DNA from 4 places in the Nocardiopsis nanhaiensis genome. Region 4 is predicted to be linked to each of the others. Evidence: riboswitches for the same ligand, from Rfam matches in the RefSeq annotation. Region 4 holds a riboswitch; each other region holds the start of a gene.
The links. A riboswitch is a leader RNA that binds a small molecule or an ion and turns the genes downstream of it on or off. The one in region 4 is predicted to bind thiamine pyrophosphate.

Region 1: another riboswitch for thiamine pyrophosphate. It lies ahead of ACYVD1_RS21010 (3-oxoacyl-ACP reductase); the one in region 4 lies ahead of thiO (glycine oxidase ThiO).
Region 2: another riboswitch for thiamine pyrophosphate. It lies ahead of ACYVD1_RS29130 (ECF transporter S component); the one in region 4 lies ahead of thiO (glycine oxidase ThiO).
Region 3: another riboswitch for thiamine pyrophosphate. It lies ahead of thiD (bifunctional hydroxymethylpyrimidine kinase/phosphomethylpyrimidine kinase); the one in region 4 lies ahead of thiO (glycine oxidase ThiO).

What each region holds. Positions count from the first base shown of each region.
Region 1 is NZ_BAAGZJ010000046.1:5,773-13,263, reverse strand. It holds gene ACYVD1_RS21025 (TetR/AcrR family transcriptional regulator) at 1-602, opposite strand, end outside; gene ACYVD1_RS21020 (SRPBCC family protein) at 625-1,098, shown strand; gene ACYVD1_RS21015 (5-methyltetrahydropteroyltriglutamate--homocysteine S-methyltransferase) at 1,453-2,571, shown strand; TPP riboswitch at 2,650-2,751, shown strand; gene ACYVD1_RS21010 (3-oxoacyl-ACP reductase) at 2,803-3,585, shown strand; gene ACYVD1_RS21005 (LLM class flavin-dependent oxidoreductase) at 3,585-4,901, shown strand; gene ACYVD1_RS21000 (hypothetical protein) at 5,079-6,086, opposite strand; gene ACYVD1_RS20995 (N-acetyltransferase) at 6,521-6,913, opposite strand; gene ACYVD1_RS20990 (pirin family protein) at 7,012-7,491, opposite strand, start outside.
Region 2 is NZ_BAAGZJ010000089.1:876-8,366, reverse strand. It holds gene ACYVD1_RS29135 (transglycosylase domain-containing protein) at 661-2,820, shown strand; TPP riboswitch at 2,933-3,040, shown strand; gene ACYVD1_RS29130 (ECF transporter S component) at 3,124-3,777, shown strand; gene ACYVD1_RS29125 (ABC transporter ATP-binding protein) at 3,781-5,358, shown strand; gene ACYVD1_RS29120 (energy-coupling factor transporter transmembrane component T family protein) at 5,355-6,158, shown strand; gene ACYVD1_RS29115 (enoyl-CoA hydratase/isomerase family protein) at 6,204-7,004, shown strand; partial or broken gene ACYVD1_RS29110 (serine/threonine-protein kinase) at 7,404-7,491, shown strand, end outside.
Region 3 is NZ_BAAGZJ010000060.1:19,807-27,297, forward strand. It holds gene rocD (ornithine--oxo-acid transaminase) at 1-837, opposite strand, end outside; gene ACYVD1_RS24235 (acyl-CoA synthetase) at 1,211-2,896, shown strand; gene ACYVD1_RS24240 (DUF368 domain-containing protein) at 3,263-4,192, shown strand; TPP riboswitch at 4,238-4,338, shown strand; gene thiD (bifunctional hydroxymethylpyrimidine kinase/phosphomethylpyrimidine kinase) at 4,331-5,134, shown strand; gene ACYVD1_RS24250 (alanine/glycine:cation symporter family protein) at 5,228-6,646, opposite strand; gene ACYVD1_RS24255 (DUF6457 domain-containing protein) at 6,852-7,103, opposite strand; gene ACYVD1_RS24260 (glycosyltransferase family 4 protein) at 7,318-7,491, shown strand, end outside.
Region 4 is NZ_BAAGZJ010000009.1:80,592-88,082, forward strand. It holds gene ACYVD1_RS06425 (TetR/AcrR family transcriptional regulator) at 1-497, opposite strand, end outside; gene ACYVD1_RS06430 (ATP-binding cassette domain-containing protein) at 583-1,509, shown strand; gene ACYVD1_RS06435 (ABC transporter permease) at 1,506-2,273, shown strand; gene thiE (thiamine phosphate synthase) at 2,371-3,042, opposite strand; gene ACYVD1_RS06445 (Rv2175c family DNA-binding protein) at 3,168-3,545, opposite strand; TPP riboswitch at 3,648-3,758, shown strand; gene thiO (glycine oxidase ThiO) at 3,727-4,983, shown strand; gene thiS (sulfur carrier protein ThiS) at 5,015-5,227, shown strand; gene ACYVD1_RS06460 (thiazole synthase) at 5,231-6,016, shown strand; gene pknB (Stk1 family PASTA domain-containing Ser/Thr kinase) at 6,370-7,491, shown strand, end outside.

The DNA of each region.
Region 1 (7,491 bases), on a different contig from region 4:
CCGAGCGTCGCCGCGGCGTGGGCCACCCAGGCGGCGGCGTAGGACTCGGCGGAGACGTCTCCGGGGACGTGGCCGATGAGCGCGTCGAGGATCGGATAGTAGGTCAGCGATCCCATGAGGACGGCCGCGGTGGCGCGCGGGTCGGCCACGTGGATCCTGCCCTGCGCGGACTCCGCGCGCAGCCAGTCGGAGAGGCCGGTGTAGACGGCCGCGACGATGTCGGCCCAGATCTCCTCCAGGAGGTCGGGGACACCGTCGAGGTCGCGGAGGATGATGCGGAGCAGCTCGCGGTCGCGCTCGATGCCCCGCCAGGTCTCGTCCACGATCAGGCGCAGCGCGTCGTGGGGGTTCTCCGGGAGCTCCCGCTCGAAACTGCTTCTACCGTTGCTGAGGGTTCGGCTGTGCCCGCGCACCACCGCGTCCAGCAGGGTCCGCTTGGACTGGAAGTGCTTGTAGAGCGCCCCGGACCCGGGGGTCAGCCCGCAGGCGACCTGGATGTCGGCGACGCTCGTGGCCTTGTAGCCCTTGGCGGCGAAGAGGCGGGCGGCCTCGGTGATGAACCGATCGCGGCTTGTCGAGGACCGGGGGCTTGTTGACTCCATGGTGAGAGAGTACTCTCTCACCATGGTTACCGCGCAAGCCACCGAGACCGTCCGGTGCGCTCCGGACGATCTCCTGCAGCTGGTCATGGACATAGAGCGCTACCAGCACGTGGACGACAAGATCCGCCCCGTCCACTGGGCCAGGCGCCAGGGCAACGTCACCGAGTTCAAGTGCCGCCCCACGCTCGGCGGCCTTCCCACGCCGACCCCGGTCATCCAGCTCATCGAACTCACGCCGGGTGAACGCGTCGACATCTCGCTCGCACCCGCCCCGCGGAACCGGATCGCGCGGGCGATGGCGGACTTCCACGCGAGCTTCGTCTGCCGTGAGGTCCCCGGCGGCACCGAGGTCACCCGGACACTGGACTTCACCTTCCCGGCGGCAGTCCGCTGGTTCTACGAACCCCTTCTGCGCAGTCGGCTGCAGAGGGAGGTCGCCGGGGAGCTCTCCCGGGCCAAACGCCACCTGGAGGAGGGGAACGTACGGGAGCCTTGAGCGACCGAGCCGCGGCGCTCGTCATCGCGGCGGTCGACGCGGCCAGCGATCGCTGGTGTCCGTACTGGCGGCCACGGGGGCGGAAGCGTGCGGCCCGCACATGGGTCGGGCCGGTGAGCTGGCGATGATCACCTTCCGGCGTGTCAGAGGGTTGACCTCGTTTGGGAGATCCAATAGGTTCACTCAGAGAACAAATGTTCGCATTCCGCACGAATTGGGTTATGCGCAACCGGACACGGTGGCACCGTGCCCGCACCGAGTGGCTCGGCACCCTGACCCCCGACGGTGACCGTGCCAGAGGGCGCGAACGTGTCGGCTGGCCGCGGCCCCCGTTGACAGAAAGCCGAGCCCCACATGGCACCCAAGACCACACCGCCATTCCGCGCAGACCACGTCGGCAGCCTGCTGCGGCCCGAACGGCTACTCAAGGCGCGCACCGAGCACGCCGCGGGCAACATCGACGACGCGGAGCTCCGGGCCGTCGAGGACGACTCCATCCGCGACGTCGTGCGCATGCAGGAAGAGGTCGGGCTCCAGTCGGCCACCGATGGGGAGCACCGCCGCGGGTCCTGGCACATGGACTTCATCTACCAGCTCGGCGGGATCTCCAAGGTCAAGGACGAACTCAAGGTCACCTTCCACAACGAGAAGGAGGACATCGAGTTCACCCCCTCCGGGCTGCGGGTCACCGAACGCATCCGGTCCGAGCACACCATCTTCGGGGACGCCTTCGCCTTCCTGCGGGAGACCGTCACGCGCAACACCCCGAAGCTGACCATCCCCTCGCCGAGCATGGTCCACTACCGGGGCGGCTCGGCCGCCATCGACCCCGGGGTCTACCCCGACCAGGAACAGTTCTGGGCGGACCTGTCGGCGGCCTACGCCGATCAGGTGCGCGCCCTCGGTGAGTTGGGCTGCACCTACCTGCAGCTGGACGACACCAGCCTCGCCTACCTCAACGACCCCTCACAGCGCAGCATGATCGACGAGCGCGGCGACAACGGCGACCAGCTGCACACCCGCTACATCCGCCAGTTCAACGCCGCACTGGCCAACCGGCCGACCGGCATGAACGTCACCACCCACATGTGCCGCGGCAACTTCCGCTCGTCGTGGGTGGCCAGCGGCGGCTACGACCACGTGGCCGAGGAGCTCTTCAACGAGCTGGACGTGGACGGCTTCTTCCTGGAGTTCGACGACGAGCGCTCCGGCGGATTCGAACCCCTGCGCTTCGTCCCCGAAGGCAAGTACGTGGTCCTGGGCCTGGTCACCACCAAGAAGGGCGAGCTGGAGAGCAAGGACGGGCTCAAGCGCCGCATCGAGGAGGCCGCCCGCCACGTGCCGCTGGAGCAGCTGTGCCTGTCGCCCCAGTGCGGCTTCTCCTCGACCTTCGAGGGCAACGACCTGACCTACGACGAGCAGGTGGCCAAGCTGCGCCTGATCGTGGAGACCGCCGAAGAGGTCTGGGGCTAGTCGACAGCCGCCCTCCCACGGGATGAGGCCGTGTGCGTGAGGAGTAGCCCGGGACAGCACCCATGGGCTACCTTGAGCGGGAGTGACACGGGGTGCCCGGAACCGAATTCCCGGGCTGAGATGACACCCGTCGAACCTGATCCAGGTAACGCTGGCGAAGGGATGTCCGCACACGGCCGGTGGCATCGGTGGCCGAGGGGATCGCCTTCGCCCATGTCAGAAAGGCCACCGATGAGCTCCTCCCGTACCGCGCTCCCCATCGACCAGCAGACCGTCGTCGTCACCGGCGGGGCCCGGGGTCTCGGCTCCCACCTCTCTCAGGCCTTCCTGGGCCAAGGCGCCCGCGTGGTGGTCAACTACCTCCACAGCGCCGACGCCGCCGAAGAACTCGCCGCCGCCCACCCCGACCGCGCCCTGGCCGTGCAGGCCGACGTCCGCGACCCCGGACAGGTCACCGCGATGGTCCAAGCCGCCCAGGACCACTTCGGCACCCCGGTCACCACAGTCGTCAACAACGCGCTCGCCGACTTCACCTTCAACGGCGACGCCCGGCCCCACGCCGACACCCTCACTCCCGAACACCTCGACCAGCAGTTCAGCGGAACCGTCCACGGTGCCCTGAACACCGTCCGGGCCGCCCTCGCCTCCATGCGCGGCCAGGAGTTCGGCCGGGTGATCAACGTGGGCACCAACCTGTTCCAGCACCCGGTCGTCCCCTACCACGACTACACCGCGGCCAAGGCGGCCCTGCTGTCGCTGACCCGCACGCTCGCCCACGACCTGGGCCCCGACGGCATCACCGTCAACATGGTCTCCGGCGGCCTGCTGCGCACCACCGACGCCAGCTCCGCCACCCCCGACGAGGTGTTCGACATGATCGCCTCCACCACCCCGCTGCGCCGGGTCACCACCCCGGCCGAGTTCGCCGACGCGGCCCTGTACTTCGCCTCCCCATGGGCGCGCGCGGTCACCGGCCAGAACCTCGTCGTCGACGGCGGGCTGGTGATGAACTGATGGACGCCCCCACCGACCGCCAGATGCACATCAACCTGTTCATCTTCGGCTGCGGCCACCACAAGGCCGCCTGGCGCCACTCCGACTCGCCCGCCGAACGGGTCGGCGACATCACCTACTTCGAGGAACTGGCCCGCACCGCCGAACGCGGGCGCCTGGACGCGGTGTTCTTCGCCGACGGCCACGCCGCGGGCAACGTCGCCGGCGGCCCGTGGTGGTTCCTCGAGCCCCTGACCGCCCTGTCGGCCATGAGCCGGGCCACCAGCCGCATCGGGCTGGTCAGCACCGTGTCCAGCACGTTCTACACCCCCTTCCACGCCGCACGCCTGCTGGCCTCCCTGGACCACATCAGCGGGGGACGGATCGGCTGGAACGTGGTGACGTCCATGTTCGACACCGAGGCCCGCAACCACGGGTACGAGCAGATGCCCGCGCACCAGGAGCGCTACGAGCGCGCCGAGGAGTTCGTGCAGGCGGTACTGGGGCTGTGGGACTCCTGGAGCGACAAGGCCATCCACTACGACCGGGGCGGCGTCTTCGCCGACCCGGACCTGGTGCGCCCCATCAACCACCAGGGCCAGCACTTCCAGGTCGACGGTCCGCTGAACGTGCCGCGCCCGGTCCAGGGCAACCCGGTGCTGTTCCAAGCGGGCTCGTCGGAGCAGGGCCGCACGCTGGCGTCCCGCCGCGCGGAGGCCATCTACTCCGTGGCCTACGACCTGCCCAGCGCCCAGGCCTACTACAGCGACGTCAAAGCCCGGATCCGCCGGGCCGGCCGCGACCCCCGGTCCGTCGGGATCATGCCCGGGCTGGTCACCTACGTCGGCTCCACCGAGCAGGAGGCCAGAGCCAAGCAGCGCGAACTCGATGAACTGCTGCCGACCGAGGAGTCGCTGCAGCAACTGGGCCTGTTCACCGAACAGGACTGCGGCGACTGGGAGCTGGACGCCCCCGTTCCCGACCTGCCGCCACTGGAGGAGTTCACCGGCCCCAAGGGCCGCTACGAGACCATCCTGCGCATCATCAGCTCCGAGCAGCCCACGGTACGGCAGCTGCTCGGGCGGCTGGCCGCCGGCGGCGGACACTGCACCATGGTCGGAACCCCCGAGCAGATCGCCGACCGGATGACCGAGTGGTACGAGAACGGCGGCGCTGACGGGTTCAACCTCATGCCGCCGTCCCTGCCGGGCGGGATCGAGGACTTCGTGGACCACGTGGTGCCCGTCCTGCAGAAGCGCGGGCTGTTCCGGAGGGACTACGAGTCCGACACGCTCCGGGGCCATTTGGGCCTGGATCGACCGCCGTCACCGCACTGAGTCGGGGGACGCACTGAGTCATGGGAGGTCCGCACCGGGTACGGGCGGGCCTCCCACCGCTCTCGCGATCGCGGTACCCAGCGCCGGGCCTCCCACCGCCTGGGACCGGGCGCGGTCGGCAGTACGCCGCCCCCGCGCTCCCAAAGCCCGACGGCTCACATGATCGCGGCAGGGAATTCAGGTGAGGTCCACACTCACCATCGCCTTGTCTGGCACAGATGTGTGAACCGGTCTGCCTCGGAGATGGCCCTCGAGCTTCTGGAACTGGGATTCCCAGTAGCCGGGACTGGTCAGATACAGCCGTCGGGCCTGCGGCACGATGGCGGGAATCACGACCTGGGTCACTTCTTCATCGGTGCCCATGCGGCCCCGGCCCTGCTTCTCCGTGTCCAGCCGCAGCAGGTAGAGGTGGCCCAGGTCGTCCTCCAGCCTCGAGAAACCCTCCCAGTGCAGACAGGAGACCTGCCCCTCCGTTTTATGGGGTCGGGGCAGCTTGATCCTCGACGTGATCAGGGTGGTCTGGGAACCGTGCGCGATGCCGCGCACCGAGATGGGAAATCTCGACTCACCACTCACCGCCCGGGGGCGAAGCTTCTCTCGGGCCGTGTGCACCGGGGCCGGAAACTCGGCGTTCAGAGCGGCCACCAGCTCCGCCAGTACTGCGCCGACCGCCTCCTCCGGGCGGTGGCGCGCCACCCAGGAGAAGAGGTCTTGCGTGATTCGATGCTCGATCAACGCGCCCAGGGTCCGGTATCGGCCGTACCTACACAGGGCCGCTGCCCTTTCCACCAGGCTCTCGTCCTGGAAGAGAGCAGCCAGGTGGTCGCTGAGCTCTTCCTCGTCACCGAACCCTAGTTGGGGGTGCCAACCGATGTGCGCGGCGCGCTGCGCGAAGAGCACTCCGGGATCGTTCACGGTTCCCGGGGCATCGCTCTGCCAGGGGTGGTAAGTGAGCGGGTGACACAACTCGGCCCATTCGTACTCCAACGCGGTTCGGGCACAGGAGTCCCCGAGCTCGTGGACCAGCCAACAAGTCGGCTTCGCGTGATCCGGCCGTCGTCGTAGAGCGGACAGGGCTGACCGCAGGACCGGCTCTTTGAGTGAGGGTGGGGCGAACGCGTCGGGCAGGCGGCTGAGCGCCCTGATCGTTTCGTTGGACTTGTCCTCGAAGACGTTGGATGCCATGCCGATCTCCTCACCGCCTGCCCTCTTCTGAACCTCAGGAATTCACGTCAGCTTGAGAGTTTCTCGCCCCTCGATGGCGGAACCAGGGAAGAGAATTTCAGACGCCAAGCTTGCCCAGAGCCCCAGGGCACGGCAAAGTCAGGTCGTTAGGGGGGCTGAGCTGGCGGTTCTCGTCACGGAGCTTGCGACGGTTCGCCTCGGTGATGTTGTCTAACCCGGCCGCCCAGATCAGCCCGATCGCGGTGTTACGCAAGGTGGCCAAGACTGGGGAGCGTTGCCCGTGCGGCCTTGGGAGAGGCACGCGGCCCCGACAGGACGCAGTAGGACGGTCCCACCGCCGTAGCGCTTCTCGGGACCGGGCGACTACGGAGGGGAGCACCTTTCCTACTGCATAGCGTCGGGGTGCTCTTTGTCGATGAAGGAGAGCTCCGCACTCAAACCCCGCCCTCGGTGGTCTGCTTGACCAGCTCCAGATCGGCCGGCCGCGGACGTCGGAACCTGCCGCCCTGGGCCGTGTACTCGTCGCCGTGGTCCTTCAAGTACTTGGCGAACAGCGGGCACACGGGGACCACGGTGAGGTTCCGGCGAACGCTGTCGGCCAGCGCCTCACGCAGCAGGAGCCCGCCCAGGCCCCGCCCGCCGAACTCCGAATCAACCTCGGTGTGGAAGAAGACGCGCTCGCCGTCAGTCTCCGGGGGATCGACGAAGTCCGCGCGGCCGGCGAGGGTGCCGTCGTCCAGACTCACGGTGTAGGCGCTGATGGTGCGCGTCTCGTCAAGTTCGACGTGGACGACGGCACCGGTCTTGTCGGTCTGCGGCTCGGTCATGGCAACGACCTCTCTGTGCGGCGGTACTCGGCTCGGTCGGCGGCGGACACAGTGGTGCCCGGCCCGGGGGAGTGCCCGTCCGGACGCTCCTGCGGCTGTCAGTCCTGGAAGCGCGCGTGGGGCGGCGGGTTCTTCCGCGGCCGCATTCTCACCTGCGGCAGCTCCGGGGCGGGGATCCTCCCCATCCCGTCCCTGTTCCTACCCGGGCCGCCGTGTCCCACGTACCCCTCGACGTGGCCGAACCGGTCGCCGTGGTTCTGCCACTCCTCCCGGTACTGCCGGATCTCCTCCGTCGAGCGGCCCAGGAAGTTCCACCACATGACGACCTCCTCGCCGAAGGGGGCACCGCCCAGGAACACGAGCCGGGCCGGTCCGTCGCCGCCGTTGGCGATACGCAGCGACCGGGTTCCGACCCCGGTGTAACCCACGGCGTCCTCGGGCACGTGCACGCCCTCGAGGGTGACGGCCTCGCCCGTGTCCACCAGGAGGCCGTGCTCGAACCCGGGCTCGACCGCGAGGTCCAGGGCCGCGCCGGGATCGAGCCTGATCTCGGCGCCCACCAGCGGCGTGTACATGCT
Region 2 (7,491 bases), on a different contig from region 4:
AGCGCAAGACGGAGTTAACGAAGTGCTGGATCAGAAACTGTCCGGATTGCCGCTTCGGTGCCCTCCGCTGTCTATCGTCTGCCCTCTAGTGGGGTTTGGCGGTGTGTTGGGGCCGGATTATTTATGTGATCCTCATCACACTGGTCGGCAGCGCCAGGACCTGGTATTTGCCCGATTTCGCCCTGTCAAACTTCGCAAATCGGGCATGAGGGGCCACCTGATTCAGACGTCCCTGTGGTTGTTTTCCGGTTCTCCGTCATGACAAGTCAGAAAATTAATACCCGATGTTGTCCCGGGGTTCGGGGTGGGTAGGGATGACCGAATGCACCCGGTGGTTGCGGGGTCGTATTCCGGACATCCCCTTGCGTCCGATGGGTCTCCTAAGAACCATTCGCCCCACATTCGGTCGGCCTGCTTTGTGCTGCTCCCGGATTTGTTGGTCGACTCGTCTTGATGTCGAGAAAAAGGATGGTCGTTTTCGTCTGATGTGCGAGTGATCGCGCCACATGGTCGATCTGAGGGCTTTGCCGGGGATTGAGGAAGCTTTTCGGTGACACGCCCGTTATGGCGGACTTCCCTTTGCGCGGCCCTTGGGAAGGTGGTCGACGCAGTGTCCGTCCTGCCTGGCAGGCGGGCAGCACACGGCCGTAGGGGGGCGACGTGACGGAGTCGAACCAGGGTGGTCTGTTCACTGGGAGGGCACAGGAACTCCTCAGGAGTGACCTGCTGAAGGGGCGGGGCGGTACGCTCCTGCGCCTGTCGGGGTTGAGCGTGCTCGCCGGGCTCCTGACAGCCGCCCTGATCATGCCGTGGGCGGGCGGGCTCGGGGTGGTCTCCAGGGACGCGGCCGCCGGGTTCATGGACCTGCCCGGCGACCTCGACGTCCCCCACCCCTCGTCCCGGATCCTCCTCACCGACGACGCCGGAGAGCCCTTCGGCGAGGTCGCCGAACGGGAACGCGAGGTGGTCGGGCTCGACGACATCAGCCCGTGGGTGACCTCGGCCCTGATGGCGATCGAGGACGACCGCTTCTACGAGCACAGCGGCCTGGACCTGCGCGGTGTGACCCGCGCCGCGCTGCGCACTGCCCAGGGCGACCTGCAGGGCGGCTCGACCATCACCCAGCAGTACGTGAAGAACCTCCTCATCGAGAGCGCTGAGAACGAAGAGGAGCTGGAGGAGGCCAGTTCGCGGACCCTGAGCCGCAAGCTCGTCGAGCTGCGCTACGCCATCGACGTCGAGGAGCGCCTCACCAAGGACGAGATCCTGGAGGGCTACCTGAACCTCTCCTACTTCGGTTCGGGCGCGCACGGCATCGAGGTCGCCGCCAAACGGTACTTCTCCGTGTCCGCGGCCGACCTGGACCCCGGGCAGGCCGCCCTGCTGGCCGGCCTGGTACGCGGCCCCTCCTTCTACGACCCGCTCAACAACCCGGAGGAGGCGGTGGAACGCCGTGACCTGGTGCTGGACCGGATGGTCGCGACCGAGATGCTCGACGCTGACGAGGCCGCCGAGTACCAGGACGAGGGCCTGGGTATCGACGCCACCCCGCGCGGGGGCAGCTGCGCCGAGAGCGACTACCCGTTCTTCTGCGACTACGTCATGCACTGGCTGCGGAGCTCGGACCTGCTCGGCGACACCGCCTCCGAGCGCGACCAGCGCATCTCCCAGGGCGGCTTCACCGTCCAGACCACGCTCGACACCGACGCGCAGGACTCCGCGCAGGACGCCATCGACAACCGGGTCCCCTACGAGGACTCCACCAAGTTCGCCGCGCAGGCGCTGGTCGAACCGGGCACCGGCCGCGTACGCGGCTTGGCGCAGAACCTGCGCCACGGTTTCGACGACGAGCAGGTCGGCAGCACCTCGATCAACCTCGCCGTCGACCAGGACGACGGCGGCTCCACCGGCTTCCAGGCGGGCTCGACCTTCAAGACGTACACGCTGGCCGCCGCCCTGGACCAGGGCCTGGGGTACGGCACCAGCTTCGACTCGCCGAAGAGCCTGTCGGTCAGCGGCATGTCCAACTGCGAGGGCGGCACGATGTCCTCGTGGAGTGTGCGCAACGCCGGTGAGAGCGACGAGGGCAGCCACAACATGATCAGCGCCACCAAGGGTTCGGTGAACACCTACTTCGCCCAGCTCCAGCGGCGCGTGGGCCTGTGCGCCACCGCGGAGATGGCCGAGAAGGCCGGTGTGTACCGGGCCGACGGCGAGGAGCTCGGGGTGTGGAGTTCCTTCACCCTCGGCGACCAGGAGGTGTCGCCGCTCAACGTGGCCGCCTCCCACGCCACCTTCGCCGCCCGGGGTGTGTACTGCGTGCCCCGCCCGGTGCGCGCCGTGAGCGAGGACGGAACCGATGAGCGAGTCAGCACCGAGTCCGAGTGCGAGCAGACAGTGGAGGAGAGCGCCGCGGACGGCGTCAACCACCTGCTGCAGCAGACCTTCGACGGCGGTACGGCCAACGGCCTGGGCCTCAGCCGTCCGGTCGCCGGAAAGACCGGGACCACCGACAACGCCGCCTACGCCTGGTTCGTCGGGTACACGCCCAACCTCTCTTCCGCGGTGGCCGTCGGCGACGTGCGCGGCGGCGAACAGAACCCGCTCCAGGGCGTGACCATCGGCGGCAGCTACTACGGGATCGTGTACGGCGGCACACTGCCCGGCCAGATCTGGCAGGAGACCATGCGCGGCGCCACCGCTCCGCTGCCGTCGGAGGGCTTCGCGGGTTCGCCGGGGGCCTTCGGCGACCCGGACGCCGAGCCGCCCAAGTCCGACGACGATGACGGCGATGACGACGACTCGGACTCCGACGCCTGAGGCGGGGCTTTCGGGCGTCTTTCTGGGGCCTCCGGGCGTTCCGGCGAAGAGCCGAAAGGGGATCTGTGGGGTGGAAACACCCCACAGATCCCCTTGTTGGCGCATAATAGAGAGATACCGACAGGGGAGCGCGAGAGCGCTGAGAGTGCGGCACCCCGCCGCAGACCCTTACACACCTGATCTGGGTCATGCCAGCGAAGGAAGTCATAGGAACCCGTCACCGTGCACGTGCCCTCACATGCGCCCGTTGACGCTCCTAGCTGCATGGGCCCTCGTCACCCCCGACGAAGGGACATTACCGACATGAGTACAGGCAACAACCCCGGCGCCGGACCCGGCACCGGCGCTACGAGCGGATCCGAGCCAACCGGGTTCATCCAGGAGGTGCGCGCCAAGTTCCGGAGCTGGCGCACCGTCGACATCGTTGTGGCCGCCGTGATCGGTGTCGCTATCGGCGTCGTCTTCTGGCTGTGGAACCTCGTCTGGTCGGTCACGTACCCGCTGTTCGTGGCCTTCCCGCCCGGCCATGCCGTCATCTACGGCATGTGGCTGATCTCCGGCGTGCTCGGAGGCCTGATCATCCGTAAGCCCGGTGCGGCTCTGCTCACCTCGATCGCTGCTGCCTCCGTGTCGGCGATCCTGGGCACGCAGTGGGGGATGCAGGTCATCCTGGCCGGCACCATGCAGGGCCTCCTGGCCGAGCTGGTCTTCCTCGCCTTCGCCTACAAGCGCTGGACCATGGGCGCGGCCGTGCTCGCGGCCGCTGTGTCCGCGCTCTCCCCAGCCGTACGCAACAACATCGTTACCAACGTCACCTGGCCGCTCCACTACCAGTTGATCTTCGGAGTGATCGTGGTGATCAGCGCCGGCCTGATCGCCGGAGTGGGCGCGCGAGTGCTCACCACCGCGCTCGCCAAGTCCGGCGCGCTCGCCCCCTTCCCGTCAGCCAAGGGCTGACCGATGGCCGAATCAAGCGCACACGGAGCACGCGTCGAGCTCTCCGGCTGGGGGTGGAAGCACTCGGGCCGGGACACCTACGCGCTGCGTGGGGTGGACCTGACCATCGAGCCCGGCCAGCGCGTGCTGCTGCTCGGCGCCTCCGGTGCGGGCAAGTCCACCCTTCTGCACTCCTTGGCCGGGCTCACCGGTGAAGACGGCGCCATCAGCGGCGATCACGAAGGTTCGCTGCTTGTGGACGGTTGCCCCGCACACCGGGGGCGGGGCGGGGTCGGGCTGGTCAGTCAGGACCCCGATACCCAACTGGTGATGGCCCGCGCCGGGGACGACGTGGCGTTCGGGCTGGAGAACCTGGGCGTCGCCCCGGAGCAGATCTGGCCCCGCGTGGAGCGGTCCCTGTCCGAGGTGGGCTTCCCCTATGGCCTCCGCCACTCCACCGGTGCGTTGTCCGGCGGAGAGAAACAGCGGTTGGTCATCGCGGGGGCGTTGGCCATGCGTCCGCGTCTGCTGCTGCTGGACGAGCCCACCGCCAACCTCGACCCCGCCGGCGCCGAGCTCGTTCGAGTCCTGCTGTCCCAGCTACTGGCCGAGACCGAGGCGACCCTCGTGCTGGTCGAGCACCGGGTCGCCGACGTCGTGGACCTGGTGGACCGGGTCGTGGTGGTGGAACCGGGCGGAGGGGTGATCGCTGACGGGGCACCGCGCACCGTGTTCGCCGAGCACGGTCGCTCCCTGGCCGACCAAGGTGTGTGGATCCCGGGGAACGAGCCCGCACCCGAACTCTCACCCGCGCCTGGCGGGGCGCCCGTGGCCGAGACCGTGGACGTCGTGGCCCGCACACCCTTCCAAGTGGGTGTGCGGGCCACGCCCCGACGCACCGTGCTCAAGGAGGTGAACGTCGCCCTGGCGGCGGGTACCGCCACCGCCCTGACCGGACCCAACGGCGCGGGCAAGTCCACGCTCCTGACGATGCTGGCCGGTCTGGTCAAACCCCATCAGGGCCAGGTGTTGCCGCGCGGGCGTTTGGCGGACGCGGATCGGCGTCCGCTCGTTCGCTGGCCGGCGAGGAGGCTCGCCCGGCACGTGGGTACGGTCTTCCAGCACTCCGAGGACCAGTTCGTCACCACCACCGTCCAAGAGGAACTCCGCTTCGCCCCCCTGCGCGCCGGGATGGGCGAGGCCGAGACGGACCGCTGGGTGGGCGAGCTGATGGAACGCTTGCGACTGACCAAGCTCGCCGGAGTGCACCCGTACACGCTCTCCGGTGGCGAGAAACGGCGCCTGTCCGTGGCGACGGCGCTCAGCTCCGGCCCCGCGCACGCACCCGACATGCTGGTTCTGGACGAACCGACCTTCGGCCAGGACACCCGGACCTGGACGGAGCTGGTGGAGTTGCTGGGGGCCTTGCGGACCGAAGGCCGGGCCGTGGTCATGGCCACGCACGACGGGCTGCTCCAACGCCATCTGACCGACGCGCGCGTGCGCGTGGCCGACGGTCGAGCTCGGCAGGAGCCAGACCCTCCGGCGACCGTCACCGCCGCCCCCTCGCTCAACGGACCGGACCGGGAGGCGGGCACATGACCGCTCAGAACACCGAGCAGAAGACCGCGGGGACTGAGGGCGGGGACACCCTGACCCTGGACGTGCCCGAAGGCGGTGGCGCCCGCTACTGGCTCATGGGTCGGAACCCGGCCGCCAAACTGCTGGCCGCGATGTTGATCGGGCTCGGGCTGGTCCCGGCCGTGGACGGGGTCACGGGCGGCGTGGTCCTGCTCGCCGTCCTGTTGATCGTGCCGTTCAGCGGCGTCGATCGGCGCACCCTACTCGTCCTGTGCGGTCCCTTCCTCCTGATGGGGCTCACCACCGGGTCGGTCAACTACCTGTACGGGGAACACGGTCTGGAGGGTGCGGCGGGTGCGGCAGTGCGCCTGCTCGCCATCGCCCTGCCCGGGCTGCTCGCCGCGATCACCAGCGACCCCACAGACATGGCCGACAGCCTGGTGCAGAAGCTCAGGGTGCCCGAGCGCCCCGCCATGGGGGTACTCGCGGCGCTGCGGCTCATCCCGCTGCTCGCCGACCAGTGGCGGACCATCACGCTGGCCCGCCGGGCCCGGGGCCTGGAGGCCGGGCGGAACCCGGTGCGGATCGTCACGCTGTTCTTCGGAAGACTGTTCGCTCTGCTGGTGCGCTCCATCCGGACCGGAACACTGCTGGCCACGGCGATGGACGCGCGCGCCTTCGGCACCGGAAGGCGCAGCCACGCCCGGCACAGTCGCTGGCGCACGGCCGACACACTCCTGCTTGCGGGCGCCGCCGCACTGCTGGTGACCGCCTACACCGTCTCTGCGCAGCTGGGGACCCTGGTGCTGCTGTTCGGCTGACCCGGGTGATAGGTAACGGGGGACACTGATGTCGAAGCGAAGAGGGTGTACAACGTGGGCGAGTTCGTGCGTGTCGAGGCCGACCCGGAGAACCCGGCGGTGGCCGTCATCCGGCTGGACCGTCCCAAGGCGCTGAACGCGCTGAACGGCCAGGTCACCAAGGAGATCGCGGAGGCGGCGGCCACCGTGTCGGCGGACTCCGCCGTGCGCGCCGTCGTTCTCTACGGCGGTGAACGGGCGTTCGTGGCCGGGGCCGACATCAAGGAGATGGCCGACCTCACCCACGCCCAGATGCTGGAGTACTCGCGGGCGCTCCAGAACGCGCTGACCGCGGTCGCCCGTATCCCCAAGCCCGTCGTGGCGGCGATCAGCGGCTTCGCGCTGGGTGGCGGCTGCGAGCTGGCGCTGTGCGCGGACTTCCGGGTCGTGGGCACCAAGGCCAAGATCGGCCAGCCCGAGATCCAGCTGGGCGTCATCCCCGGCGCGGGCGGTACCCAGCGCCTGCCGCGCCTGGTGGGCCCGGCCAAGGCCAAGGACCTGGTCTTCAGCGGCCGCCACGTGCGCTCTGACGAGGCCAAGGAGATCGGTCTCGCCGACAGGGTCGTGGCCGACGAAGAGGTCTACTCGGCCGCCGTCGCCCTGGTCGCCAAGTACGTGGACGGCCCGGCCGTCGCGCTGGGCGCCGCGAAGGAGGCGATCGACAGGGGTCTGGAGACCGACCTGGACACCGGCCTGGAGATCGAGCGCCTCCAGTTCTCCGGCCTCTTCGCCACCGAGGACCAGAAGACCGGCATGCGCAGCTTCATCGAGCAGGGGCCCGGCAAAGCCGCCTTCAACGGCCGCTGAGGGGGCTGTGCGAACAGTTCGGGGCGGGTAGTGTCGAAGCGTTCGCCTCGGCACGCCGCCCCGCTCTTCCCCTTCACTTTGTGTTTCCGCGCCGTCACCTGGATTTTTTGTCGAGTCAAGCGGTGATGCGGGACGCAGGGAAGACGTCCGGATTCGGCCAATGAGGGGGGCTGGCGGGGAACCGCTCACGCGGATTTTCCGTCATACTCGTCAATGGTCGTCCCAGGACGGACGGTCCGTCCGGAGCCCCCGGTGGTGCGCGCCGCCCCCACACTCTCCGGCGGAATCCAAGAGACCACACGGGCCCCTCAAGGGGCCGTACAAGCCAATGTTGACCCATCCCCCCGGCCGATAAACTGGACGCGGCGGTATGCGGTCTTTTGAGGGGATGAGTTCTCGATGGCAATGTCGGCAGGTTTCCCCACGGGTGAGGAGCTGCCGGAGCGCATCGGCCACTACGTGATCCGTCGTCGCATCGGTGCGGGCG
Region 3 (7,491 bases), on a different contig from region 4:
GATCCCGCCGCCCAGCGCCTTGCCGAACAGGTAGGCGTCCGGCACGACACCGGTGTGCTCGCAGGCCTTGACGGTGCCCGTGCGTCCCAGACCCGACTGCACCTCGTCGGCGATGAACAGCACCTGGTTCTCGTCACAGATCTCGCGGACGCGGGGCAGGTAGTCCGCGGGCGGCACGATCACGCCGGCCTCGCCCTGCACGGGTTCGATGAGCACAGCCACGGTCGTGTGGTCGATGGCCTCCTCGATGGCCTTCGCGTCCCCGTAGGCCACCGAGCGGAAGCCCGGGGTGTAGGGGCCGAAACCGGTCTTCGCCTCCATGTCGGAGGAGAAGGAGATGATGGTCGTGGTCCGACCGTGGAAGTTGGCGCCGGCCACGACGATGGTCGCCTGGTTCTCCGCGACTCCCTTGACTTCGTAGCCCCACTTGCGGGCCACCTTGATGCCGGTCTCCACCGCTTCCGCGCCGGTGTTCATCGGCAGGACCTTCTGTTTGCCGACCATGTCGGCGAGGGCGCTCACCCACGGGCCGAACTGGTCGTTGTAGAAGGCCCGGCTGGTCAGCGTCACCCGGTCGAGCTGGGCGTGCGCGGTCGCCAGGAGGTCGGGGTTGTGGTGGCCGAAGTTCATCGCCGAGTACCCGGCGAGGCAGTCGAGGTACCGCTTTCCCTCCACGTCGGTCACCCAGGCGCCACGGCCTTCGGCGATCACCACGGGCAGGGGTGAGTAGTTGTGTGCGGATCTCGACTCCGCGAGTGCGATGTGGTCCGCGCTGGTGAGTGCCTGGCCGCCGGGGTTTCCGGCGGAGTCCTGCTGTCCCAGGTTCTGGGTGGTCATCTAGCAGCTCCGATCACCATTGACCGATGTCAGACAGTAGATACCCACCGTGAGGCGCGGTAGCGCCCCGACGGCGGAGATCCCCCAGGAGTTGAGCAGATGATCCGGTGAGCACACAAGGGGTGGCGGATGTCACCACCACTAGTCGGGGCCCGAAATCCGCGCGGCACCAGAGCCCGCACATGCCCTGAGCGGGCACGGTTCATGCCCGCCAGCACGAGCGTTACGCGGGGTGATTACGCAGGTGACGCGGTCCACAGCCCCAGTCGCGATCGCAGTGCTTCCCGACGGGTACGGTCGCTCCTACCAGCCACAGCCGCCGCGAGCGTTTCCGCCGAGGACGGCAGTCTTTCGATCGTCAGGGAGGTCAGACGTGCCCCGTCACGCGTCACCGGACACCCCCTTCTCCCTCGCCGGCCTCATGGCGGCGGTGGCCGAAGCCGTGCCCGACCGGACCGCCTTGGTCGCCGGGCCCCGTCGGCTCACCTACCGCGCCTTGGACGAGCGGTCGACGCGTCTGGCCCGGCACCTGGTCGAGGTCGGTATCCGCCCCGGTGAGAACGTGGCGGTCCTGTCCTTCAACCGCGTCGAGTGGGTCGAGTCCTTCGTCGGTGTGCTGCGGGCCGGCGCGGTTCCGGTCAACGTCAACTACCGGTACGTCGCGGGCGAGCTGGGACACGTGCTCTCGGACTCGCACTCGGTGGCCCTGATCGCCGAGGACTCCCTGGCCGCGACGGTGTCCGGGGTCCGCACGGACCTGCCCCGGCTGCGGCACGTGCTGCTGCTCGAAGACGGTTCGGAGCGCGACGCGTCCCTGGCGGGTACGGACTACGAGGCAGCGCTGGCGGCACAGGACGCCGACGGCTCCGATGTCGCACTGCCCGAGACCAGCGGCGAGGACCACTACCTCCTCTACACCGGCGGCACCACCGGCTATCCCAAGGGTGTGCTGTGGCGCCAGGCCGACATCTTCCGCGCCGCCGTGGAGCGGCGCGCCCCGGGCGCCCCCCGTGCCGGCAGCCTCCGCGAGGTGGCGGACCGCGCGACCGCCTGCTTCCCGCAGCGGATGCTGGTGCTCGGGCCGCTGATGCACGCCGCCGGGCAGTGGAACGCGCTGAGCATGCTGCTGTGCGGCAAGCGCGTGGTGCTGTCCACCGACCGCAGCTTCCAACCGGGCCGGGTACTGGAGCTGGCGCACCGCGAAGGCGTGCACGCCCTCCAGCTGGTGGGCGACGCGATGGCCCGCCCGCTGGCCCGGCACCTGCTCACCGAGCCGTCGCTGTGTCCCGACCTCACCTCGGTGCGGTCGGGAGGCACCCCCCTGACCCCCGCGGTGCGCGGGCTGTGGCGTGCGTGGCGCGAGGACATCACGCTCGCCGACTCCTACGGGGGTTCGGAGACCGGTGTGTGCGGTTCGGCGACCGTGCCCGACGAAGAGGTCACCGTCGCGGTCTCCGCCGACCGGCAGAGCTTCACCATGGGCGGCAGCATCTCCGTGCTCGACGACGCGCTGCGCCCGCTGCCCCCGGGCTCGGTCGAGGTCGGGCGCATCGCCCGGACCGGGCGGATCCCGCTGGGCTACTACAACGACCCGATCACGACCGCGCGCACCTTCCCCACGGACGGGGAGGGTCGGCGCTGGGCGCTGTCGGGGGACTACGGCACCCGGGCGGAGGACGGATCGATCGTTCTGCTGGGCCGGGGCAGCGTGGTCATCAATACTGCCGGGGAGAAGGTCTACCCCGAAGAGGTGGAGGCCGTACTCAAGGCCTACCCCGGGGTGGAGGACGTGATCGTGGTCCCCGCGCCGGACGAGAGGCTCGGGCAGCGGGTGACGGCCCTGGTGTCGCTGGCCCAGGACGCGCACCCGGACGAGGACGCGCTGCGGGCGCACTGCCGTGTCCGGCTGGCCGGCTTCAAGGTGCCCCGGACCGTGCACTTTGTGGACCGGGTGCGGCGCACCGCGGTGGGCAAGCAGGACTACCGGTGGGCCTCGTCGGTGGCCAAGGACGGTTCCGGGAGCGCGTCCCAGCCCCTGTTCGACTCGCTCCCGCGCTGAATCCGGCCCGTCTCCCGACCTGAGGTCGGCTCACCCCCGATCTGACCTTTCGGACTCAGGAGATTCCGCAACGCACCCAACCGAAACCAACGGCCTGAATGCGCTCACACGCCTTTCCTCCTCCCCGGCGACGATAGACTTGGCGCTGCCCGGCCCTGGGCCTCATCACCCCTTCTCCCCCGTGGCGCGGCCGGGCGGCAAACCCACGCGCGGACGTCGGGCCCGGTAGCCGGTGGCGGTCGCCCGCACGGACCTGCGCGGACCAGCACCCCTTTGACTCTCCGGTCTCCCGTACGGAACCGGTGGCACCATCAGGACGGAGGACGGCGCCCCCTCCCGGGACTCCCCGGGCCCGCGCCCGACAACATGGCCAAGTCAGCAGGCTCCTACATCTTCAATTTCGTGCGCGGCGGGGCCGTGGGCACATCCGAGGCTCTGCCCGGCATCAGCGGCGGCACGGTCGCGCTGATGGTCGGCCTCTACGACAAGCTGATCGGCGGTGCCGGAAACGCTGTCAGCGGCATCAAGCGGTACGTCACCGACGTGCCGCGGGGCCGCGGCAAGGAACGTGCCAGGGAACAGTTCCGCCAGGTCGACTGGTCCGTTCTCCTGCCCGCCCTGATCGGTATGGGTGTGGCCCTCATCCTGGCCGCGATCTTCCTCGCCCCACTGGTCGAGGTCTACGACCAGTACGCCTACGCACTCTTCTTCGGACTGGTCCTGGCGTGCCTGTACATCCCCTACACCACTGCGGGCAAGCGCTGGCAGCCCTGGCACTACCTCGTCGCCCTGGCGTTCGCCGCGCTGGCCTTCTTCCTCACCGGCCTGCCGGGCGCCAACCTGCCCACGCACCCGGTGGTCGTGTTCTTCGCCGCCGCCGTGGCCATCTGCGCCCTGGTCCTCCCGGGTATGTCTGGTTCGTTCATCCTCCTGACCCTGGGCCTGTACGAGCCCACCATGGCCGCCCTGCGCAACGTCGACATCCCGTACATCACCGTGTTCGTCCTCGGCATGATCACGGGACTGGCCCTGTTCGTGAAACTCCTCCAGTTCCTGCTGGAGAACCACCACCACATCACCCTCGTGGTGCTGACCGGGCTCATGGCGGGTTCCCTGCGCGCCCTGTGGCCGTGGCAGGACGACCAGCGCAGCATCCAGCCGATGACCGACGTCCCGGTCACGGTCGCCTTCGCGGCGGGCGGCTTCGTTGTCGTCGTCGGCATGATCGTCTGGGAGCGCCGCAAGCACGCCCAGCAGGAGGCCCTCGAGGAGCGCGGCGACTTGACGGTCCACTAGAGTCGGTACCGCCACAGACGCATACGGATGCCGGGGCCTCGGGGTCCCGGCGGCGCGGGGTGCCGGAGAGAGTTCTCCCGGCTGAGAGCACACCCGTCGAACCTGCCCTAGTTCGCACTAGCGAAGGAACGCCAGATCATGAGCGCTTTCAATGCCGTGTCCATCGCCGGAAGCGACCCCAGCGGGGGTGCCGGCATCCAGGCGGACCTGAAGTCCTTCTCCGCCCACGGGGTCTTCGGGATGAGCGTGGTGACGGCCTTGACCGCCCAGTCCACGCGCGGGGTCACCGGGGTGCACGGTGTCCCCGCGTCCTTCGTCACCGACCAGATGGACACCCTGTTCACCGACGCGACCGTGCACGCGGTCAAGGTGGGCATGCTGGGTACCTCGGAAGTCACCGAGGCGGTCGCGGCCGCGGTGGACCGCTACCGGCTGCCCAACGTGGTCGTGGACCCGGTGATGGTGGCCAAGAGCGGTGACCGGCTACTGGAGAGTTCCGCGACCGAAGCGCTGCGCACCGAGCTGCTGCCGCGCGCCGACCTGATCACCCCGAACCTGCCCGAGGCCGCCGATCTGCTTGGCGAAGCCGAGGCCTCCAGCCTGAAGCAGATGCGCGACCAGGCCGAGCGCCTGCTCGAACTGGGCCCGCGCCGAGTCCTGCTCAAGGGCGGTCACCTGCCGGGCGCGGAGAGCGTGGACCTGCTGGTCGACGGGGTGTCTGAGCCGGTGGAGTTCCGCGCCGCCCGTGTGGACACCCGCAACACCCACGGCACCGGCTGCACCCTGTCCTCCTCGATCGCCGCCCTGATCCCGCAGTCCCCGGACACACGGGCAGCGGTCGCCGACGCCAAGGCCTACCTGACCGAGGCCCTGCGCCGGGCCGAGGAAGTCGACGCCGGCGGCGGCCAGGGCCCCGTGCACCATTTCCACCTCTGGTGGTAGCCGGCACAGCCACCTCTGGTGGTAGCCGGCACCTGAGCATAGGAAGGGGGCCGACCACGGTCGGCCCCCTCGTCATGCGTCCCTCGGTCCGGGTTACCCGCGGACGTCCTCCATGACGGCATCGGGGTTCCGCCAGTCCGGGTGGTCGAAGAACTTCCTGGTCTCCGACACGATCAACGGGGACAGGAGGAGCAGCCCGATGAGGTTCGGCAGCGCCATGAGGGCGTTGGCGATGTCGCTGAACAACCACACGTCGTCGAGGGCGGCGACGGAGCCGACGAAGATGACCGCGATGAACACCAGGCGGTAGGGGAACACCATGACGCGACCGCCCAGGAACTCCACGCACCGTTCTCCGTAGTAGGCCCATCCGAGCAGGGTGGTGAACGCGAAGACCGTGACCGCGGCAGCGACGACGTAGACACCGCCCACCGCGAGCGCCGGACTGATCGTGCCGAGCCCCTCCGACAGCGCCTGGCTGGTCAGCAGCGACCCGTCCTCCGGGTCCTCGACGTCCCAGACTCCGGTGGTGATGATGACCAGGCAGGTCATGGTGACCACGATGATGGTGTCGATGAAGGTCTGGGTCATCGAGACCATGGCCTGACGGACCGGCTGCTTGGTCTTTGCGGCAGCGGCGGCGATACCCCCGGTGCCCAGGCCGGACTCGTTGGAGAAGATACCGCGGGCGAAGCCCTGCTGGATGGCGAGCAGGAAGCCCGCTCCGGCGACGCCGCCCGCCGGCGCGGTGAGGTCGAAGGCGCTGGTCACGACGAGCTGGAGGGCGGGCAGGAGCGAGGCCCAGTTGGCGGCCAGCACGATGAGGCAGATGCCGACGTAGGCGATGATCATGATCGGGACGAGCGCCGAGGCGACTCGGCCGATGCTCTTGATGCCGCCGAGGATGACAGCGCCGGCGAGCGCCATCAGGATCAGACCGACCATCCACGGCTCGATCTCGACGAGGCTCGTGACCTGTTGGGTGACGGTGTTGGCCTGGGTTCCGTTGCCGATACCGAAGGCGGCGATGGCGCCGAACACCGCGAAGGCGATACCGAGTGTGGTGCCGAAGCCACCGGGCAGACCGTTCTTGAGGTAGTACATCGGTCCGCCGCTCTGCTCGCCCTTGGCGTCAGTCCGACGGAACTTCACCCCCAGGAGGGCTTCACCGTACTTGGTTGCCATGCCGAGGAATCCGACGACCCACATCCAGAAGAGCGCACCCGGTCCGCCGACCCCGATGGCGAGGGCGGCACCGGCGATGTTGCCGACACCGACTGTGGCCGCCAGAGCGGTGCTCAGCGCTTGGTAGTGCGAGATGTCGCCCTGGACCGACGGGTCCTCCTTCCTGCGGATCAGTGCCAACCAGAGCGCGTGCGGCAGCCTGAGCAGCTGGAGCAGACGCAGACGAATGGTGAGGTAGAGACCGACAATGAACAACAACGGAATGAGGACGTAGGGCCCCCACAGGATGTCGCTGACGATCGCCGCCATCTCAAGGAGTTGGTCCACGGGGGATCTCCCTTTCGGTGAGTGTGTGGGGTCGGGGGAGCCGGAGGACAAACGGGGGAACCAGCACCCTCGGAATCGTGTTGGCACTGGTGAGCGCCGCGCGATATCGGCAAAGAATGGCACCAGCGCGTAACGAACGAATCACGTGGAATCCACATGCGTGTTGCGGCGTGCTGGCGGCCTGCCCGGCCTGGCCGGGGCTGGCTCAGTCCCCCTCTTCCTCGACCTGTGCCAACGAGAGCCGGCTGAGCACCGCAGCCGCTGTTTCCGGGTCCGCGCCCTGCCCCACAGCCACCCCGAGCAGGTAGGTCGTGAGCGGCGCGGCCGGGCGCGCCACAGAGTGAGCGGCATCACGGGCCAAGTCGAGTATGCGGTCGACGTCCCCCTTCTGGAGGGGGTCGGTTTCAGCGAGGTCGAGCTCGGTTCGCACCAGTTCTGCCCATTCCACGAGCGTCACCGCATGACTCCTTATCGTAATCATAGAACTATTTTTGGCGATGGTAGCCACCAGTGGGTCACACGGTGGTCAGTTGACCGTACAGACACCGTCACCATCTACTCGACACTCCCACGTTCCGACTTCGGCCGCGGTTCCCGTGCGCCCCGGGCCGTGTTCACCCGGCACGCCTAGCGTCGTAGACGGCAAGACCACGGCGTTGGGAGCTCCCCGTATGTCCCCCGCACCCCCGTCCCGCGACCGGCGACCACCCCTGCGCGTGGCGATCGTGACCGAGTCCTTCCTTCCACAGGTCAACGGGGTCACCAACTCCGTGTGCCGGGTCGCCGAGCACCTCGCGGCCGAAGGCCACGAAGCCGTGCTGCTGGCCCCCGGCCGCGGTCCCACC
Region 4 (7,491 bases):
ATCAGGGTCGTGATCCGCGCGCACTCGGCGATGCTGAGCCCGGTCTCCTCAAGCGCACCCAGGCCCAGCTCGCCCCAGCGGACGAAGGAGGGGGCGAGGGGCTCGACGGTCACCGGGATCCCGCTCGCCCAAGGGTGCCGCCGGTAGACGTCGCGCAGCCCCAGAGCGAAGGAGTGCGCGCGTTCTCGCCACGTGGCGCCGACCGGTTCGGGGGGCGCCCCCAGAACAGCATCGGCAGCAAGCAGCAGCAGGTCGGAGCGGGACTCGACGTAGCGGTACAGACTCATGGTGCCGACGCCGAGCTCGGCGGCGGTTCGACTCATGGTGATCGCCTCGGCACCCCCCTGGTCGCCGAGGGCGATGGCGGTCTCCAGAATGCGGGCGATGGTGAGCTTGGGCCGGGGGCCCTTCCGAGGTGTAGGGCCGACCCCCCACGCCGAGAGCAGCACCTTGGGGATCGTCCGCACCGGATCGCCCGGCGGTTCCTGTTCAGCCATGCGGCCATCCTATTGCGTAATCGGCACGCAAATGTACTGCGTAGGGGTTGCGCAATGGTACTGGGTAAGGGTTACACTGTAGAACATGAACACACGAACACTCACCCAGAGCCCGCCACAAGAGACCACCGCCCCGGCGGTCAGCGTCTCCGGACTACGCAAGCGCTACGGCGACCACACCGTCCTGGACGGTGTCGACCTCGAAGTTCCGGCGGGCGGGATCCTCGCCCTCTTAGGGCCCAACGGCGCGGGCAAGACCACCCTGATCAACATCCTGACCACGCTCGTCCGACCCGACGGGGGCACGGCGCGGGTCCTGGGCCACGACGTGGTCCGCGCAGCGCGCCGGGTCCGCCGCGCGATCAGCGCCACCGGCCAGTACGCCTCCGTCGACGAGGCGCTCACCGGCAGGGAGAACCTGGTGATGGTCGCCCGCCTCCTCGGCGCCGATCGCCGCACCGCCGACAGGCGCGCCCGTGAGCTACTCGACCACTTCGATCTCACCGACGCGGCCGACCGCCGTTGCGGCGGGTACTCGGGCGGGATGCGTCGGCGGCTGGACCTGGCCGCGAGCCTGGTGGGCTCACCACCGGTGGTGTTCCTGGACGAGCCGACCACCGGCATGGACACCCGCAGCCGCCAGGCGTTGTGGCACACGATCACCGGCCTTACCGAGCACGGCACCACGGTCTTCCTCACCACGCAGTACTTGGAGGAGGCGGACGTGCTGGCCGACCGGATCGCAGTCCTGGACGGCGGCGGGATCGTCGCCCAAGGCACGGCGGCCGAGCTCAAGCGCCGCGTGGGCCAGGAACTGGTCGAGCTCACGCTCGCCGACGGGAGTATCGAGTGGATGCGGGGCGACGGCTCCGCCGAGCACCTGCGCTCCGCCCTGAACTTCCACCACCGCGCGGGTGTCCCCGTCTCCCGGGTCACGGTCCACACCCCGACCTTGGACGACGTGTTCCTCGCACTCACCGACCGCCCCACAGCGAAGGACCAACCGTCATGACCGCTCCCCTGCGCGCCGAGGCCGTCCTCACCAAGCGCGGACTGACCCATTCCCTGCGGGACGTCGACAGCATGGTGACCGCCGTGGTCGCCCCGGTCGCCGTCATGCTCCTTTTCGTGACCGTCTTCGGCTCCGCCGTGGAAGGCCTGACCAGCGACGCGTCCTACGTGGACTACGTGGCGCCCGGGGTGATGCTCCTGTGCGCCGGCTTCGGGGCCTCGATGACCGCGACGGCGGTGCACTCCGACCTCTCAAAGGGCGTGATCCGAAGGCTGCGGACGATGCCCATCCGCGCCTCGGCGGTGGTGACGGGACACGTGGTGGCCGGAACCCTGCGCAACCTGGTGTCGACGCTGCTCGTCCTGATCGCGGCGGTCGCGCTGGGCTTCCGACCGGAGGCCTCCCCCACCGGGTGGCTGTGGGTGCTGGCGCTGGTGAGCGCCTACATCGTCCTACTCACCCTGGTCGCGGCTGCCTGGGGGCTGGCCGCCCGGTCGGCCGACACCGCGGCGACGTTCGCCTTCGTCGCGCTGTTCGTGCCCTACCTGTCGTCGGCCTTCGTCCCCATCGAGGGGCTGCCGTCCTTCCTCCAAGGCTTCGCCGAGCACCAACCGGTCTCCCTGGCCATCGAGACCCTCCGCGAACTCACCTCCGGGGCGCCCGTCGGCGACCAGGTCACCGCCTTGGTCCTGTGGATGTCCGGGCTCACCGTGGCCGCGCTCGTCCTGACCCAGTGGCTGTTCCAGCGCGCTGGGCGGCGCTGAGCGGAGAGGCCCGGACCGCCAAAGGCGCGGGGCAGAAGGACACGACGCGGCCCCGGTACCCCCTGGCGGGGCTCCGGGGCCGCGGTCGGTGTGTCCCTCAGGTGTTGTCGGCGCGGGCGGTCAAGCGGGCCTTGAGCGCGGTGGCCGCCGCGCGGGGATCCTCCGCCTCGGTGACCGCGCGGACCACGACCACCCGCGTGGCACCGGCGCTCAGCACCTGGTCCACGTTGTCGAGGTCGATCCCGCCGATCGCGAACCACGGCCGGTCAGAACCCAGTGCCGAAGCGCGATGCACCAGGTCCAAGCCGGCGGCCGGGCGTCCCGGCTTCGTGGGCGTGGCCCAGGTCGGACCCACGCAGAAGTAGTCGCTCCCGGCTTCCTCCGCGGAGGCCGCGGCGGCGTCGACGTCGTTGTTGGAGCGGCCGATGACCGGGTCGGCGCCGACGATGTCGCGCGCCATGGGCACCGGGAGGTCGCGCTGCCCCAGGTGCAGGACGTCGGCGCGCACCGCACGGGCGATATCGGCCCGGTCGTTGACGGCGAGCAGGGCGCCGTGGCGCTCACACGCCGCACGCATGACCTCGAGGGCGGCCAGCTCCTGGCGCGCTTCCAGGCCCTTGTCCCGGAGCTGGATGATGTCCACTCCCCCGGCCAGCGCAGCGTCCGCGAACTCCGCGAGATCGCCGCGCTCCGTACGGGCGTCGGTGCACAGGTACAGAAGGGATGCGTCCAGGCGCTTGCGCAGGCTGGTTCCGTGGCTGGTCCTCACCCGCCCCACTGTAGGGCCTGGCGCTCCGGGCGGCCGAAGGGGCGCGCCCTCCGGGCCGCCCGGCGGTGTCTCGCGCGGCCCCGCCTGAAGCTGCCCGTGAACGGTGCTCTAGGAGGCCGTGTCCTCTAGAAGGCCAGGCTCTGGGCACGGCGGCGCACTTCGGTGCCGCGGTCCTCGCGCATGGCCTGGATGGGCGTGCCCGGCAGGCTGTCGTCCGAGGTGAAGAGCCAGCGCAGGGCCTCTTCGGTGGAGAAGCCCGCGTCGGAGAGCAGCACGATGGTGCCGGACAGCCCTTTGACGAGGTCCCCACCGTCCAGGAAGGCGGCGGGGATGGAGAGCTCACCGCCACGGACCACGCCCATCATGCGCTTCTCGCGGATGAGTGTCTTGATCCGGTTGGGGCTCACGCCCAGCGGCTTGGCCGCCTCGCGCAGGGTCAGCCAGTCGCCGACGAGTTCGTCGAGTTCAGGGTCGCTTTGTGTCACCCCACCAATCTGCCACATCCGCCGAGCGCCGGTGGTCGTCCGGCGGCACCTGGTACTCGGCGCACCGAGATCCCCGCCACACCGGGTCTGGACACCCTGCCCTAATATGGAAGGAGAGCAGACACGTCCCGCGGGAGCCGGGTGGACCCGGCTGAGAGGGAGGCTGGCCGCCTCCGACCGCACGAACCTGATCCGGATCATGCCGGCGAAGGGAGTGGAACACGGCGCCGTGCGCACCTTCGATGTTCCCCAGCACGCAAAGATTCGTCCTACCAATACCGGTACACGTGAGACCGTGACCGTGGTCGGCGGCGGCATCATCGGCCGGGTCACCGCCTGGCGGGCCGCCCAACGAGGGCTGCCCGTCACCCTGATCGAACCCGACCCGGTCAACGAACCCTCGACCGCCCGCGCGGCTTCGACCGTCGCGGCCGGCATGCTCACCCCCGCCACCGAGGCGGTGTTCGGCGAGGAACCCCTGATGGAGTTCGGGGTGCGCTCCGCCCGCCGCTACCCCGACTTCGTCAAGGAGCTGGAGGACGCCAGCGGCGTGGACGTCGGCCTCCAGACCACCGGAACGCTCCTGGTCGCCTTCGACCGCGACGACCTGGCCGTCCTCACCGAACTGCACGCGCTGCAGCAGCGCCTGGGCGTGGCCGCCGAACGCCTGACCAGTCGGGAGTGCCGCCGCCTGGAACCCATGCTCGCCCCCGGCGTACGCGGAGGGGTGCTGGCCCCCGACGACCACTCCGTGGATCCGCGCCGACTGCTCTTGGCCCTCGCACGGGCCGGTGAGCGCGCCGGTGTGCGCGAGATCGCGGGACGGGCCGAGGAGGTCACCTCCCCCGGCCCCGACGGCGCCCGCCTGGGCGTGCGCCTGGCGGACGACTCCCTGGTCGCCGCTGGGCAGGTCGTCCTTGCCGCGGGCTGTTGGGGCGACCGGATCAAGGTTCCCGAGCCGGTAGTGCCCCCGTTGCGCCCGGTCAAGGGACAACTGCTGCGCGCCCGAACCCCCTCGGGGGAACCGCCCCTGGTCAGTCGCACCGTGCGCGGCCTGGTCCGCGGTTTCCCGGTCTACCTCGTCCCCCGGGCCGACGGCGAAGTGATCGTCGGCGCGACCCAGGAGGAGCTGGGCCACGACACCGCTCTCACCATGGGCGGGCTGTGGCAGGTCCTCCGGGACGCGCGCGAGCTCGTACCCGGGGTGACCGAGCTCGAGGTCACCGAGACCTGTGTGGGGCTGCGGCCCGGATCACCGGACAACGAACCCCTCCTGGGGCCCACCCTGGTCCCGGGCCTGCACCTGGCCGCCGGGCACTTCCGGCACGGGGTGCTCCTGGCCCCAGAGACCGGCGCGGTCATGGCCGATGCACTCACTACCGGCTCGCTGCCCGACCACGCGCGCCGGTTCGCCGCCGACCGGGAACTGGCCGGCGGCGGTGCGCAGACGACCTGAGAGAACACTGGAACAAGACGTGGGAGAAGCAGTGGAACTGATCATCAACGGCGAGGCGCGCCAGACCGCGGCCACCACCGTGGAAGCGGTCGTACGCGATGTGGCATCGACCCGGGACGGGCAGATCCAGGGCGGGATCGCCGTAGCCGTCAACGACGAGGTGGTGCGCCGCACCGCGTGGTCCGACACCACCCTGGCCCCGGGTGACCGCGTGGACGTTCTCACCGCAGTACAGGGAGGCTGAACCATGCCCGAGACGCCCCTTACACACACGCTCGACGACCCCTTCGAGATCGCGGGTGTCACATTCGACTCCCGCCTCATCACCGGAACCGGCGGAGCACCCTCACTCGAGGTCCTGGAGGAGGCCCTGCAGACCTCCGGCACCGAGCTCACCACCGTGGCGATGCGCCGGGTCAGCCCCGGAACCCAAGGGTCGGTCTGGGACATCCTGGAGCGGAACAAGATCCGCCCCCTGCCCAACACCGCAGGGTGCTTCACCGCCGCCGACGCGGTACGCACCGCCAAACTCGGCCGCGAGGCCCTGGAAACGGACTGGGTCAAGCTGGAGGTGATCGCCGACGAGCACACCCTCCTCCCCGACCCGGTGGAGCTCCTGGACGCCGCCGAGGCCCTCGTGGACGACGGTTTCACCGTCCTGCCGTACACCAACGACGACCCGGTACTGGCGCGCCGCCTGGAGCAGCTGGGCTGCGCGGCCGTCATGCCGCTGGCCGCGCCGATCGGCTCGGGGCTGGGCATCCGCAACCCGCACAACCTCGAGCTGATCGTCGAGCAGGCGAACGTCCCGGTCATCGTGGACGCCGGGATCGGTACCGCCAGCGACGCCGCACTGGCGATGGAGCTGGGCTGCGACGCCGTGTTGTTGGCCACCGCCGTGACCCGCGCGCAGAAGCCGGTCCTCATGGCCTCGGCGATGCGCGACGCCGTCCGGGCCGGGCGCGGAGCGCGGCTGGCCGGACGCATCCCGGTCCGCCGACATGCCCAAGCATCCAGCCCTGACGTGGTCTGACCGCGGCCGAACAGCAGTGCCCGCGCCCACCGCCACCGGCGGCCTTCAGGAGGCGCCTTCGGTAAAGCGCGGGTGAGCGCGGCGTCACTGCCAGGTTTGCCGCTGTCCCCTACCGTGGGAGGGGTGTGCGTGCCGCCGGACGGCACCTCACGGACTGACCGCCCAGGCGCGAACGTCCCACACCGACTCCACACCGGCCGCCACGCCGTTGGACGCGGGGACGCCGCGACCGTGAACCGCGGGGCGAGACCCGACACCGGCTTCCGCTATTGTGTCGGTTCGACACCCTGTGTCGGGTACGCGCCACCGGCCGCGAATGCCCGCGCTCCCCGCAGCAAGGACACTACTCCGCCGTGGACATGACCACTTCCGACCCGCTTGTAGGCGCGACGCTGGACCGTCGCTACTTCGTCGAGTCAAGGATCGCCGGTGGCGGTATGGCTACGGTCTACGTCGCCCACGACCTACGGCTGGACCGACGGCTGGCCCTGAAGGTCATGCACCCCTCCCTTGCACAGGACCCCTCCTTCGTGCAGCGCTTCATCAACGAGGCGCACTCGGTCGCCAAGCTCTCCCACCCCAACGTGGTGCAGGTCTTCGACCAGGGCGAGGACGCGGGACACGTGTTCCTGGCCATGGAGTACGTCCCGGGCCAGACCCTGCGCGACCTGCTCCAGGAGAAGGGTCGGCTGGGTCCGAAGGACGCCCTGCAGGCGATGGCCCCGGTCCTGGCCGCGCTGGGCGCCGCCCACCAGGCGGGCATGGTGCACCGCGACGTCAAGCCCGAGAACGTCCTCATCACCAAGGACGGCCGGGTGAAGGTGGCCGACTTCGGGCTGGCCCGCGCGGTGGAGCAGTCCAACCAGGGCCTGACCCGCACCGGCACACTCATGGGTACCGCCGCTTACCTGGCGCCGGAGCAGATCGAGAAGGGCGTGGCCGACGCGCGCAGCGACGTGTACGCCGCGGGCATCATGCTCTACGAGCTGCTCACCGGAGGCCAGCCGCACACCGGCGAGACGCCCATCGCGATCGCCTACCAGCACGTGAACGAGGACGTTCCCCGCCCCTCGCACTTCCTGCCCAACCTGCCGCCCGCCGTGGACGCCCTGGTGACCAAGGCCACCGAGCGCGATCCCCGGTACCGGACGGGCAACGCCGGGCAGTACCTGGCGAAAGTGCTGGAGGTCCTGCGGACCCTTCCCGACGACGCCGCGGCCGCCAAGGGGCCCCTGGCTCCGGTCGCGCCGCAGGGCAGTGCCGCAGCCACCATGACCGCGCCCCAGTTGATCGCCGGCGGCGCCGGGCTCGGGACCGAGAACGCCACCATGGTCGTCGACATGAGCGGCGCCGACCTGGACGGGGACGACTACGACGACGGCCCGGACGAGGGCGGTTCGTGGTTCGCCCGCAACCGCCTGACGGTGATCGGTGCCGTCGTCCTGGCCCTGGTCGTGGGCGTCACGAGCTGGTGG